DNA from 3 places in the Paenibacillus sp. FSL R5-0744 genome. Region 2 is predicted to be linked to each of the others. Evidence: riboswitches for the same ligand, from Rfam matches in the RefSeq annotation. Region 2 holds a riboswitch; each other region holds the start of a gene.
The links. Region 2 has a riboswitch for cyclic di-AMP ahead of MKY19_RS25380 (TrkH family potassium uptake protein). Riboswitches for the same ligand answer to the same signal wherever they lie in the genome.
Positions count from the first base shown of each region.

Region 1 (4,190 bases), 1.7 Mb from region 2:
GCTGCAGGTTCGTATTGGTCATAAAGCTGATCACTGTATTGAATGAAAGCGTCTGTTCCATATCCGTAATTCCATTCGGGTTTAACGGCAATCCCCGCTGCAATCTAAGAACAATGTAACTGAAAGTAACCAATACGATATTTGTTAACACAAAGCTGAGCGCATACTTCTTCCAAGACATTCCGTCCCGTTTTTTCAGGCCGATCAGCTTATAAATCCCTTTTTCCATGCCTCCAAACCATCGATCCGTACGGTTCGGTTCATTAGAAAATACATAATATAAATACGTGCCCATCGGCTTAACCAGCAAGATAAGAATTACGATTACAGCAACTATTTGCAAAATGCCCATGAATGCCCCTCCTTAAAATTTCTCCGGATGAATCAATGCGTAAACCAGATATACAAACAACAGTAGGGTAACAGCGATTACTAGAATCACAACTTATCCCTCCCTGTATCCTCAACTACACCTGCGCACCAGCGCATAAATCCATAAAACAACCCGTAAATTACAGCTAACGAAGCCACCATATACAGATCCATCATATCTCCCGCACTCCTTCTTTTATCCTTGATGAGGTGATTTATCGATTAGAAAATCAGCATCACCACTATGAGAATAGATTACATAACTTGCACCAAGTCTTTTATAGACCAATCTAGGATTTATTGAGCTTGTGATTACAAAAATCGGCTGTGTCGTCCAAGTGCGGCACATCTGAATGTAGCGGCAGCATAACGTAAAGCTGCTCTCGAACAGATATACCCGTCCTACCGGGAACGGCGGGCGAAACCAAGTATTCTGATGGCGGGTATCAACTAGAACGACTTGTTCAATCCCCATCTCTTCGAGTAGGGCCTTCTCAGGCAAGTTGTTGGTCAATCCGGCCATCTTAATGCCTCTGAATTTTAGAAGCTTAATAAAATGTTCGCCTGCCTTCGTTGGCGCACATACCAGTACATATTCATTCTGATCTGTCATCTCTTATTCTCCTCAAATGCTTTGCTTGTAAGATCAGAGCTTGATCACCCTGATCTTGAAAGAAAAGCTACCGCTAATGATGAATATAACGACCTCTTCGTGAGGTTTTCCATAAATGCTTTGCTTAAAAAAGCACAGCAAAAAGCCACAAAGGATTCTCCTCTGTGGCTCGCTAGCGGTCACATTGCACTCATCCTCTCTCCATACGCTTACGAGGTTAGCTGTCGGATTCGGGCGGTGAGAGTCGCCCTACCTGTATAGATGCGAGCTCACTCGCATCTTCTACAGGATTCACCCCATAACCGGCTTCCGACTCTCACATCGTCTGCCGATTGTTGGTTCCCCCGCTTTCCTTAACGGAAATTAAGCGGATCAAATATTCGATTGTTGTTGAAACAGGAGTAATCATACCCTTATGCAGGAAGAATTGTAAAACCTGATTGATGCCAAAATAATGCAAATTAAAAACTATTTTCGTATCGGATAGCGCTTACTTGATATCCAATCTCTCTATATCTCTTGTTTACTCGAGTTTTAATCCATTAGCGAAAAGCGGGCATACCATGTGATTTTATTCACCACAAATGTAGAAATCTTAAAAAAACGCCTTTATAGGTAAGAAAACAAGAAGTCGAGATTAAGCGAGGAAGAAGCCCGATAACTCGCAATAAATACCTATTTGGTTCCCTTTTCCGTCGTAGTAGGCAGGATTTGGTTTAAATCGCGCTCAAAAGAACACTTTCTGTTTTTACAGAAACACCTTGAAAAGAGTATGATTCGGGTTGAATCTATTTCACGAAATACATTCAACGCTGAGTTCCTGTATTTGCAGGGAACGGGGGAACCATCAGGTCACATGGCCTACTTGGGGTGAATCCGAAGGAGACTGTCCAAGTCTCATATAGGTAGGGCGACTCTCACCGTCCGAATCCGACAGCTAACCTCGTAAGCGTAAAGAGAGAGACCCTTGATCCGCCACGCTTTGGCACAGGTGTGTGTATACCTGTATTCCAAAACCGCAGCAGAGGTCCTCCTCTTGCTGCGGTTTTTGCGTTACCTGAATCTATAGGGTGATAGCATGCTGGACGGGGTGAAAGGAATGAAACACTATTATTGGGGAACTCAGCAAGAGCTACTTGAGCCGATAAGTCTAAATTATGTTTGCTTTGGAGCGTTGTGGTTCGAAGAGGATCATCACAGAACTATTGTCGGCTATGCTTTTGGTCAGAAGCAGATTGAATCACTTCGCCATTTCAGCAGCCCATCTACCTGTGAATACTGTATGGACCGAACAATTATATACGAAATATATAAAAGTATCCGAGAAAAGCAACAGCTGCAGGATTGGTCAGCACACCAACGTTTTCCGTGGCTCACCGCTTTTAAGGAACCGTGGAAAGACATTGCAGTCGGTTGGTACGTAATGAGATCCCGCAACACCTTTCCCTTACATTTATCCGTTATACGCAAACAGAAATTCAGACTATGGCTAGAGCATACCGCAGTCTGTGAGAATGAAGCTGAAATGCTCGCCTGTATAGAGAAGGCTAATGACATTCACCATGTAGATCTTAAGCTTTTGGAAACCTAAGGAGGAAAAAACTGTCATGGACCAGCGAAGACTGTCTCGCATAGAAGTATTCGTCTTTGATTCACCTGAGCCTATTCATTATGGAATGGAGGCTGATCAAGGCAGCCGTTATGGCATCCTGAAACTTACCTGTAAAGGAGGTAGCAGCTGGGGGGCATGTCTTATCTCTGCCAATACCAAAACTTTCGATCTTATTAAATGGAGTTCTTTTCTCAGAATGATATACCATTGCCGGCTAGAGGAAGCGATAGATAAAGTACGTACCCATGGTTCAGAGTGGGATCAGACTCAGTTTGAGCTAGTGCAAGGTGCTTTACAGGATTTAAAAGCCAAGCTGCAGGGTAAATCCTTGGCAGGGCACATTGAGCAAGGTCGTCTGTACAGAGCTGTCGCTGGTGGGAGAGATTCCAAAGGAGGGCGGCTATATTATAAACCATCCAGTGTTGCGCTTCAAAAACATAGTTATCCAGAACCTGATACCGCCGAGCTTATCAACAAATCCATTTCTTACTTTTCTATATTATAGGTTCATCCCATAACCCATTCTGAAAGGATCGTGTTTATCATGCCTGACCCCTTACCTGCCGAATCATCCCGTAGAACTATATTTGCAGAGTGTGTTCAAAAGTGTACGAATGATATCTATATGCTCAGTTCCATGTTGTTACAACAATCAGCAGAAGCCGAGAAGGTTACTATCCGTACTTTTAAAGAGCTTCACAAAATATTCCGTCAAAAAAGCTTCGACAGCCAGCTATTCTCTATCGAAGCTTACCGTTCTTGTATCCGACAATGCGCCGATTATTACGCACGCCGGTCTCTTCTGTCTGCCAAGGCATTGCCTTGGGAGGAACAGCTTATAAAAACGATGTGGTATGGCCTAAAGCTATCTTTACCTCAAATAAGCATCATTCTGCAAAAGAGTCTTCCTGTACTAAAAGCACAGCTTAGGCGTGTGCGGGAGCAACTGACTGCTCAAGAGGATTTGCTGCCTAGTGGTAATCTATCCGTTGTCTAACTCCCTCAACTATCTTCCAAATAACTTTTACGATACGTACACAAAAAAGAAAAAAGCCACGGCATCTGCCGCGGCTTCCTTTCCCTATTATTACGCTTTGCTCTTACGCGCCTTACCGTACATCCACAATCCCGCAATCATCCCTACCATGGCAACACCAGTCAATACACCTTGAGTGAAATCCATAACAGCGGATCCATCTGAATGGAGCATTCTACTAACCGTAGCCAGAGATACCGAACTCATTAAAAGCATCATATTGTATTGTTCACTTTTAGTCATGATTACCACTCCTTAAAAGTTTATATGAAGCCACTTAGATCTTGTAAGCCTTCATCGCTTTTCTGATCTCTTTAATACTTGGACGTTTGCCGTACATCAATACGCCTGTGCGATAGATCTTGGCAGCCAACCATCCAAAGATGAACGTGGTAACAAGCAGGATGGCTAATGATACAATAACTTGCCAGATCGCTACTTCACCAACACCAATCCGGAGCAGCATGGTCAATGGAGAGGTGAAAGGCACATAACTCGCTACCTTAACCAGCAGAGTATCCGCATTAGAGATACTGAACAGTGGAACATAGAATGCT
Region 1 is NZ_CP150228.1:585,635-589,824, reverse strand. Features, by position in the region: gene kdpA (potassium-transporting ATPase subunit KdpA) at 1-352, opposite strand, end outside; gene MKY19_RS02660 (hypothetical protein) at 569-985, opposite strand; cyclic di-AMP (ydaO/yuaA leader) riboswitch at 1,176-1,365, opposite strand; cyclic di-AMP (ydaO/yuaA leader) riboswitch at 1,786-1,951, shown strand; gene MKY19_RS02655 (hypothetical protein) at 2,085-2,576, shown strand; gene MKY19_RS02650 (hypothetical protein) at 2,593-3,102, shown strand; gene MKY19_RS02645 (hypothetical protein) at 3,235-3,594, shown strand; gene MKY19_RS02640 (hypothetical protein) at 3,685-3,876, opposite strand; gene MKY19_RS02635 (ABC transporter permease) at 3,911-4,190, opposite strand, start outside.
Region 1: another riboswitch for cyclic di-AMP. It lies ahead of MKY19_RS02655 (hypothetical protein); the one in region 2 lies ahead of MKY19_RS25380 (TrkH family potassium uptake protein).

Region 2 (4,190 bases):
GGCTACTACTTGCTTGACTCCAATCTCTTTTAACAAAATCGCCGCCAGAATACTTCGTTCCATATTGTCGCCAATCGCAACAATCCCACAGTCAAAGTTCCGTACGCCAAGCGAGCGCATAATTCCTTCATCTGTAGCATCAGCCACTACCGCATGCGTCAGGTGATCGCTCATTTCCTCCACACGCTCCTCATGGTGATCAATGCCGAGCACCTCGTAGCCCATTTCCATCAGCTCAAGTGCAAGGCTTGAGCCAAAGCGGCCTAAACCGATTACTACAAATTGCTGTGCTTTCATTTCGGATTAACTCCTATCCAATAATTATTTTACCTTCTGGGTGCTTATACAATGGTTTACCCTGTTTAGGTCCAAGCGCATACACTAATGTTAATGGACCTAGCCGACCTGCAAACATGGTCAGACAGATCAGAATCTTGCCGAAGATAGACAGTTCAGGTGTCAGCCCCATGGTTAGTCCCACCGTGGCAAAAGCTGAGGTCGTCTCAAATAATATCGCTAAGAAATTACTATCCTCTGTTGTGGACAGTAACATCGACACCGTGAGGACCAATAGCAAAGCGAGTAATGTTAACGTCAACGCTTTATAGATACGCTCCTGCGCCAATCGGTAACGGAACAGTACAACATCTTCACGTCCGCGCAGCATCGCGATTACTGCACCAATCATAATCGTAAAGGTTGTAGTCTTGACCCCGCCACCTGTTGATCCTGGAGATGCACCAATAAACATAAGAATAACCATAAAGAACTGTGAGGCTTGCCGCAGTCCGGCAATATCCACCGTATTGGCGCCAGCGGTTCGGGGCGATACCGACTGAAAGAATGCCGATAATATTTTGCCGCCGAAATTTAAATTCCCCAGTGTGCGCTGATTCGTAAATTCAAATATAAAAATAACCAAAGCGCCGATAAGAATAAGCCCTGCAGTGGTGGAGAGTACAACTTTGCTATGCAAAGATAATTTACGTTTGACACGAAACTCCACCAGATCCGACATGACAATAAAACCAATACCGCCAGAGACAATCAGAAACATCACCACGATGTTCACTAGCGGGTCATATACATAATCGGTTAAACTCCGGAAATCCCCGAAAATATCAAATCCAGCATTATTAAACATAGACACCGCATGAAATATTCCAAAATAAATGGCCTTTCCCAGTGGCATATCAAACGCCCAGCGTAAGGACAGAAGCACCGCTGCACAGCCTTCGATGACCAAGGAATAAATAAGTACTCTCCGGATCAGTCGAACAATCCCCTCCATTGAGCCTTGGTTCATTGCTTCCTGAAGGATCAGTCTGTCCCGCAAGGAAATTTTGCGTTTCATCATCATGGCAAATAAGGTCGCCATTGTCATAAACCCTAAGCCGCCCACCTGGATAAGCACCATAATTACGGTTTTCCCAAAAATGGTGAATGTCGTCCCGGTGTCCAGCACCACAAGTCCCGTCACACAGGTGGCCGATGTTGCAGTAAACAACGCATCAATAAAACTAACAGCATTCCCGCTGGTACTCGAAATGGGAAGCATTAGCAGCAAGGCTCCAATCAGAATGATCGATGCAAAACCAAGCACCATAATCTGAGGCGGAGAGAGCTTCAGGAACTTTGATTCAGAAACCCTGCGAAACTGTGAAGCCACTACGCTCACCCTCTTATCAAAATTTAAAGAATTCCAACAAAAAAAGCACTGGAAAACCAATGCTACCCTTGGTTCCTGCAGTAAATTAGCCTACGAGGTTAGCTGACGGATTCGGACTGTGCAGGCTGCCCTATTCGTTCCTAGAACGAAATTCACCCCTGATGAATAAAGACAACGCCTATGGCGTATACTCATCTTTTCATTACTTCTTATGGTTCCCCCGTTTTCACCTGAAATTCGGCTATATACAATTGCATACAAATTATATATGTTATTTCGATAAATCACAAAGACACTATTAATGGTGATTCATATGAAAAATGCGGTTTGGAGAGGATGTACCACTAAGAGTGCCTTTTCTCATCACTTTTCCGTGTTTTCCCTGCAATTGCATCGATTTTCATGAAAAATGAAGAAAGAATCACCTTAAATTCATGGTATATATTCAGTTACCTATTCTATAATATCTCTATTACCCATAAAAAGAATATACGATGATTTTTGTAACTATCATGGCACTAATACTATAATGGAACATAACATTGTCAGTTTACAAGGAGGCGTTACATGAATCCCGTTGGCCAGCCCTTACAGCAACGTGCCCTCTCCAAGAGGCTCATCATCTCGGGCATTATCGGTCTTATTCTATTTATTATGTTTCAAATTGCTCCCTCGGTGCTAAATAGCCCTGCCGGGGAAGATACTACTGTCATCAGTAAGGCGGAAGCCCGCGACAAAGCCATATCATTCGCAGAACAAAAGCTGAACTACACCAAAGCACCAACCGATCAGTGGAATGTACTGTACGATACGGACTCTTCCTTTTATGGTTATATGTCCCGCGAGAAGCTTTTGGAGGACTATACAAAAAAGAAATTGGATCAACGATATCCTTTTGACATCTTTCGTGTAACACTTAGTCCTTCAGCGGAACAAGAGCCACTGATCTCTGTTGACCTCAATATGTATACTGGTGGAGTTGTCGCTTTCACACAAGGTGCAGAAGGATCAGGTACCGGATTACCAAACAATGTATCCACCAGTGCAAAAGAAGAGGACAAGGGTACTACCTTATCACTTGCACAAAAAGAAAATCTTGCCCGTCCCTGGCTTCAGGAATGGGATGTAAATGCCGCCAAGCTGCAAATTGAATCGAATACGGGAAACTACGGGCTCGTGTATACAGATCGTTCCGTTCAGATCGGCGAATCCTTACTACACTATTATTTCGATTTCACTGGCGAACAGGTATCCAGCTTTAAAGCAGGATTCACCGCTCCAGCCTGGCATACCTCCTATGTAAAGGACCAGACCTCTCTCGCGGAAAAGTTTACTTTATTCGGCTACGGTTTGCCTACTTTAGCTTTAGGAATTCTGGCACTCATCTACAGCATACTTAGAAGAGAACATACCTCCTTTAAGCGTGGAATATTCCTAAGCTCAGCTTATTTTGTAATCATGATGATCAGCACCTATAATATGCTCCCTGAATCCTCAGGCGAAGGACTCGAGGCTCAGATAACTTCCGTCATAATGTTCATCATTTATGCCTTATATAGCCTCCTAATGTCCTCCCTGCTCTATTTTTCTTTAGTTGGAGGGGACGGCCTATGGAAAAAAGAAGAGGGGATGAACCCATGGCCTCGTGCTAAAGAGCCTGGCTATGGAAAATATGTTCTGGATAGTATCCGGGCTGGATACGTCTGGGCATTCGTGCTGCTAGGGGTGCAGACCCTTATGTTCATTGTATTATCACTTACCTTGCAGAACTGGTCCACTACTGACGCTACTCAATCTCCTTACAACATGAGATATGCTTGGCTGCTGCCCATCGTTGCATGGCTCGCTGGTTTATCCGAGGAAGCCATTTATCGTTTTTTCGGAATTCCTATGTTGAAAAAAGTATTCCGAAGCACGTTCATTGCTTGCCTGATCACCACGCTGGTTTGGGCGTTTGGCCATACGCTGTATCCGATCTACCCCATCAGTTCCCGTCCTATTGAGCTGACCGTGATTGGTTTGCTCTTTAGCTATATTTTCCTTCGTTACGGATTTATTGCCGTCATGTTCAGTCACGTCGTGTTTGACAGCATTCTGATGGGCGCTACGCTGATCTTTATGAAGGAAAGCGTGAATGTAGGGGCTGGTATCTTCGCGATTATAATGCCGTTCATAGTCGCCTACATCGTCTATCGGTTTAATCCACCGCAGAAATCAGAACCTAAGCCGGTTGAACCTACATCTGTAATTTAAAGAAGTAACGGGTGGATAACCTATAATAAAAAAAGGTGTCACAGCAGAAAACTGCTGTGACACCTTTTTTATATTAACGTATACATCATTCCAGTATTTCGAATGCCTATGTCGCTGGCTCTTCATCCTTGAGCGCCTCAAGAATTTGACTAGCCAGCTTTTCGCCAATAGAAAGTGATATAAAATCCTCTATGGAGGCTTCTTTAATTTTCTTTAGTGATCCGAAATGCTTAAGCAGCGCCTTGCGCCGCTTCTCGCCTATACCTGG
Region 2 is NZ_CP150228.1:5,749,356-5,753,545, forward strand. Features, by position in the region: gene MKY19_RS25375 (TrkA family potassium uptake protein) at 1-297, opposite strand, end outside; gene MKY19_RS25380 (TrkH family potassium uptake protein) at 311-1,606, opposite strand; cyclic di-AMP (ydaO/yuaA leader) riboswitch at 1,743-1,922, opposite strand; gene MKY19_RS25385 (CPBP family intramembrane glutamic endopeptidase) at 2,237-3,922, shown strand; gene uvrC (excinuclease ABC subunit UvrC) at 4,029-4,190, opposite strand, start outside.

Region 3 (4,190 bases), 1.2 Mb from region 2:
CCTCAGGGGCTAGCTTTTCTTTAAAGGAAGGCATTTGACCGCGTCCTTTAGTGACGATACTGTAGATTTCTTCAGCATCATGCTGACCGCCTTCATTTTGAAGACTGGGTCCAACTCCACCTTGAAGCTGATCGCCGTGACAGGTGATACAGCTGGCTTTCACGGTTGCTTCGGCCTTTGCCGCATCCAATTGGACTTCCGGCATCGTCGGTTTATTCTGTTCAGCTACCTCTTCTTTACCTGGAAGTGTAAACATAAGTACTACCGCAAAGGCACAGGCGGCAAAAAACAAACCGCTCATGATCCATTTCTGCATCCCAGTTCGTCCCTTCTATGTAAGCTGCTCCCTACATTATAGCTCAAGGTGAAGCGTTATCATAGGGTTTGTGACAAAAAAATGAACGATAATGCCATCAAATCATTGAAAAATATGGAATTTAATATTATTTATCATAGACCATGCAATAAAAAGGTTTGTTTCCTGTGGGGGTTAGGCGCTCATACGTATCGGTAATCGTAAATCCACACTTTTGGTAAGTTCGGATCGCCCGCTGGTTCCAGGTCAATACCTCTAGATCAATCTCACGCTCAGGATAACGAATTAAGGCTGCTTGCACGATTGCATCCATGAATATTTTCCCTAGACCTTGACCGCATAGATCAGGGCGCATACCAATCCCCAAGCGAACAACACCTTCCATTGGAAACAACTGCGCGAATCCACACAAAATCCCTTGCCCATTTAGTATGGAGACATATTGCTCATTCCGTAGCTGCGGGTCACCGAACTCGATTCCAAGAGCCTGCATTTGCTCCCACGGCATCCAGCCGTAAATATTATAAGGGGCAGTGTAATCCCAGTTGCAAACCTCTTCCGCGTGACTGGTCTCCATAGGCGCTACATGAAAAGTAACAGAGGGATTTATCATAAGGTCAAGGACCTCCTTTCACGGGGGAACTTTAAATGTCTTATATTTGTAGCTTAAAATACTTATGGTCCTTATAAGGACATCGAAGGCGTTTATGCTTGTAACTAATTATATACAAAAAGAGGCATGGTCGACTCAGAAATTTATGAGGATTATTGTTTTACAAATTCTGAGAGGGGTAAATACTAAATAAGACAAAAAACAAGCTCTTCCCCAAGAATCAACATCTTGGAAAAGAGCCTATGTACGATTTACTTATTGAACATCATCATTATCTTCTGTCTCAGAAGCAACAGAATGATAAGCATCCGTGCTCATAATTCGTTTAGCACCGATGTAGCGTTTCACGTAGTAGCTATCACTCAGGGAGCTAATCGTTACACCGCGTGAGGAAGATGCGTGTGCAAACTTGCCTTCACCGACATAAATACCGACATGGGAGACACCCTTACCACTTGTATTGAAGAATACAAGATCTCCAGATCTTAAATCATCTTGGGAGATAGCAGTACCCATTTGATACTGGGAACCTGATTGGTGTGGTAGGTTTATACCAATTTTATCAAATACATACATTGTAAATCCGGAGCAATCAAATCCATTTGTGGAGATGCCGCCGGATACGTACTTAGTTCCGATGGTCTTGTCGATCACTTTATCCATTTTGGAATCCGCGAAAGCGCTTCCTGCTCCGATGGTGAAAATAATGGAAAAGCTAAGTACTGCTGCTGCTAGCTTCTTCTTCAAAAGTTTATACCCCTTCCGGATGCCTACGAGGTTAGCTTAAGGGTTCGGTTGAAGGTCCCCTATGACCCCTCTAAAAATGGAGGTCAATTCACCCAAAGTTGGTTCCCCCGTTTTCCTAATAGTTAGGAAACTCGGCTGATACTGTTGATTAGGAATAGCTTGTAATCAATACATGACAAAACCTTTGTAAATAACAACTTAATGATTACAAAAATGTTACTAAAATCTTACTGCAGTTATTGTAACAAACAGAGTGCCGCTTGGCAATCGTTTTTAACATAATCATGCAGAAAAATTCGTTTTTTTAAAGACAAAATGCATATGTAAGCGATAATATTAAACTAATTTTTATATTTATTGAAATTTTTATCAAATAAAAGTGTTTAAAGTCCGTTCTAGAGGTGTAAAGAATATAATAAGGCAAAAGAAAACCTGGATTCGATTAAGTCAATAATCAAACCCAGGTCTATATAATGTAATTGTGAGGTTATAGTTGTGGGGAAGTATTAATCGTAGGCTATAGCTTGATATGAGGAAGTACTCATTACTCTTTTAGCACCAACGTAGCGATTGGCCCAGTAGGACTGGCTAAGTGAAGTGATGGTCACGCCATATGAAGATGATGATTGTGCGAATTTTCCGTTTCCAACATAAATGCCGACATGGGATACGCCGTTGCCCAATGTGTTAAAGAAAACTAGGTCACCTGAACGTAATTTACTTTTGGCTACAGGAGTTCCGACATTATATTGAGCTTTTGAAGTACGGGGCAAAGAAAGACCCACCTTCTTGAATACATACGTAGTAAATCCAGAACAGTCAAACCCGGCAGTGCTAGTGCCTCCGGTTTTATAGGCAACTCCAATTGTCTTTGAAATAACACTGTCCATCTTAGAATCTGCAAAGGCACTTCCTCCACCAATAGAGAACGCCATCACAAGTCCTAGCGCCGCAGCGACGCATGCTTTTCTTAAATTCTTCAAAAAAATTGTACCCCTTCCAATGCCTGTGAGGTTAGCTTAAGGATTCGGTAGAAGGTTCCCCTATGATCACTGCAAAGCGAGATCAATTCACCCAAAATATGGTTCCCCCACTTCCCGGTGCAAGGAATTCGGCGTTTTATGCACCAGATAGTGACTTATCGACATGACTACGACAAATACATGAAGTTATGTAGAAATCGTTTCAAATGATTACAAACTTGTTACCAATGGAACAGGACTTATTGTAACAAAGTCTTTACGATTTTGCAAATCCTCATAATTTGTCTATAACGCGAAAGAGTCCCAGCTCCTGATTCAGGAACCGGGACTCTTATATTATGTTCTGTAATGCTTCAAATTATTGTGGAAATGCTTTACTTTGCCATAGATGATATTGAGCTGAAATTCCCCACATTTTGAAGAGTGTTGAGGGCAGTGATGAAAGTTGACGAATAAGAAGTGCTGGTAGGCCAGGACAGAAGATACCCGTTAGTCCGCACACTAGCAAAAGGATCAGGCCTGCTGCACCAAGTATGATTGAAATTCCTATTGCCGGAATCAGCGACTTCAAGCAAATGAATAAGGAGGAGAACATCCCCGTGCCGCTGGTATAACCAAACTGCATATATAGAAGGAACAGGCGCACGATAAAGATGTATATAAGCCATGCCAATACGTATGGAACTAGATGAAGTAACAAAGAGTAGTTCAGAAAGGAGGACAAGAATAGCCCGTACATTTTTGGAGCAAGCCAGTATAACGGAAGTAGAGCCAGCACCCATTCGATTAGACTGAAGATAAACACTGGAAATCCATAAAGCTTCATACCTGGAAAAAAGAACAGGCCACGCTCTCCTTTTCGCTCCTGATGGAGTTCATGCAGTAATCCTGCCCTTATGAAGGGGGAGAGTAGCAGTCGTAAGACAACAAGCCCTAGGAACATCCATAACCAAGTACGTATCGCAGGATCTGTGTTTAAGCTGAACTGCCCTTCGACATAATAGAGTAGTCTGCCCATTCCGCTGCCTCCAGCGTCTTTATCTGGATAACGTAGTAGAATTGGAACGATAGCAGACCGGATGAAGCCGTACATAAAGTAGCCCCAGAGCAGTCGGTAGATGAAGAGCAGAATCAGAATATAAAATTGCTCCTTCATGCTTTGCCAGCCGCGGGTTATCGATGTTCTCACAATCATTCACCTCACCAGACAAGAGTTCCGAGCACGGTTTCAACTAGTTTAGTTACACTTAATGTCCAGCGGGAGAGCGTTTTGGGCTCTATTTCCGCCAGTCTGAAGTTATTAAGATGTTTGTTTTCTAACAGAATGGTATGCTCAGGATCAACCTCAGCAGAGAGAAGAAGCTTATCGCTTAACAATTGGAAGGTAGTCTCTGCTCCTTCACCGCTCCAGACCCGCTCTGTAGCAGAGCCATCGGCGAATGTGAATTTAATGGGAACGTCAATGTAATGGCTCCCTTTGTTTGTAATCTTTACTATGGATTCATAGCTCTGAGCATCGCTGTTGCCATTC
Region 3 is NZ_CP150228.1:112,595-116,784, forward strand. Features, by position in the region: gene MKY19_RS00530 (cytochrome c) at 1-316, opposite strand, end outside; gene MKY19_RS00535 (GNAT family N-acetyltransferase) at 444-929, opposite strand; gene MKY19_RS00540 (C40 family peptidase) at 1,185-1,676, opposite strand; cyclic di-AMP (ydaO/yuaA leader) riboswitch at 1,682-1,823, opposite strand; gene MKY19_RS00545 (C40 family peptidase) at 2,183-2,611, opposite strand; cyclic di-AMP (ydaO/yuaA leader) riboswitch at 2,665-2,803, opposite strand; gene MKY19_RS00550 (hypothetical protein) at 3,018-3,848, opposite strand; gene MKY19_RS00555 (M1 family metallopeptidase) at 3,860-4,190, opposite strand, start outside.
Region 3: another riboswitch for cyclic di-AMP. It lies ahead of MKY19_RS00545 (C40 family peptidase); the one in region 2 lies ahead of MKY19_RS25380 (TrkH family potassium uptake protein).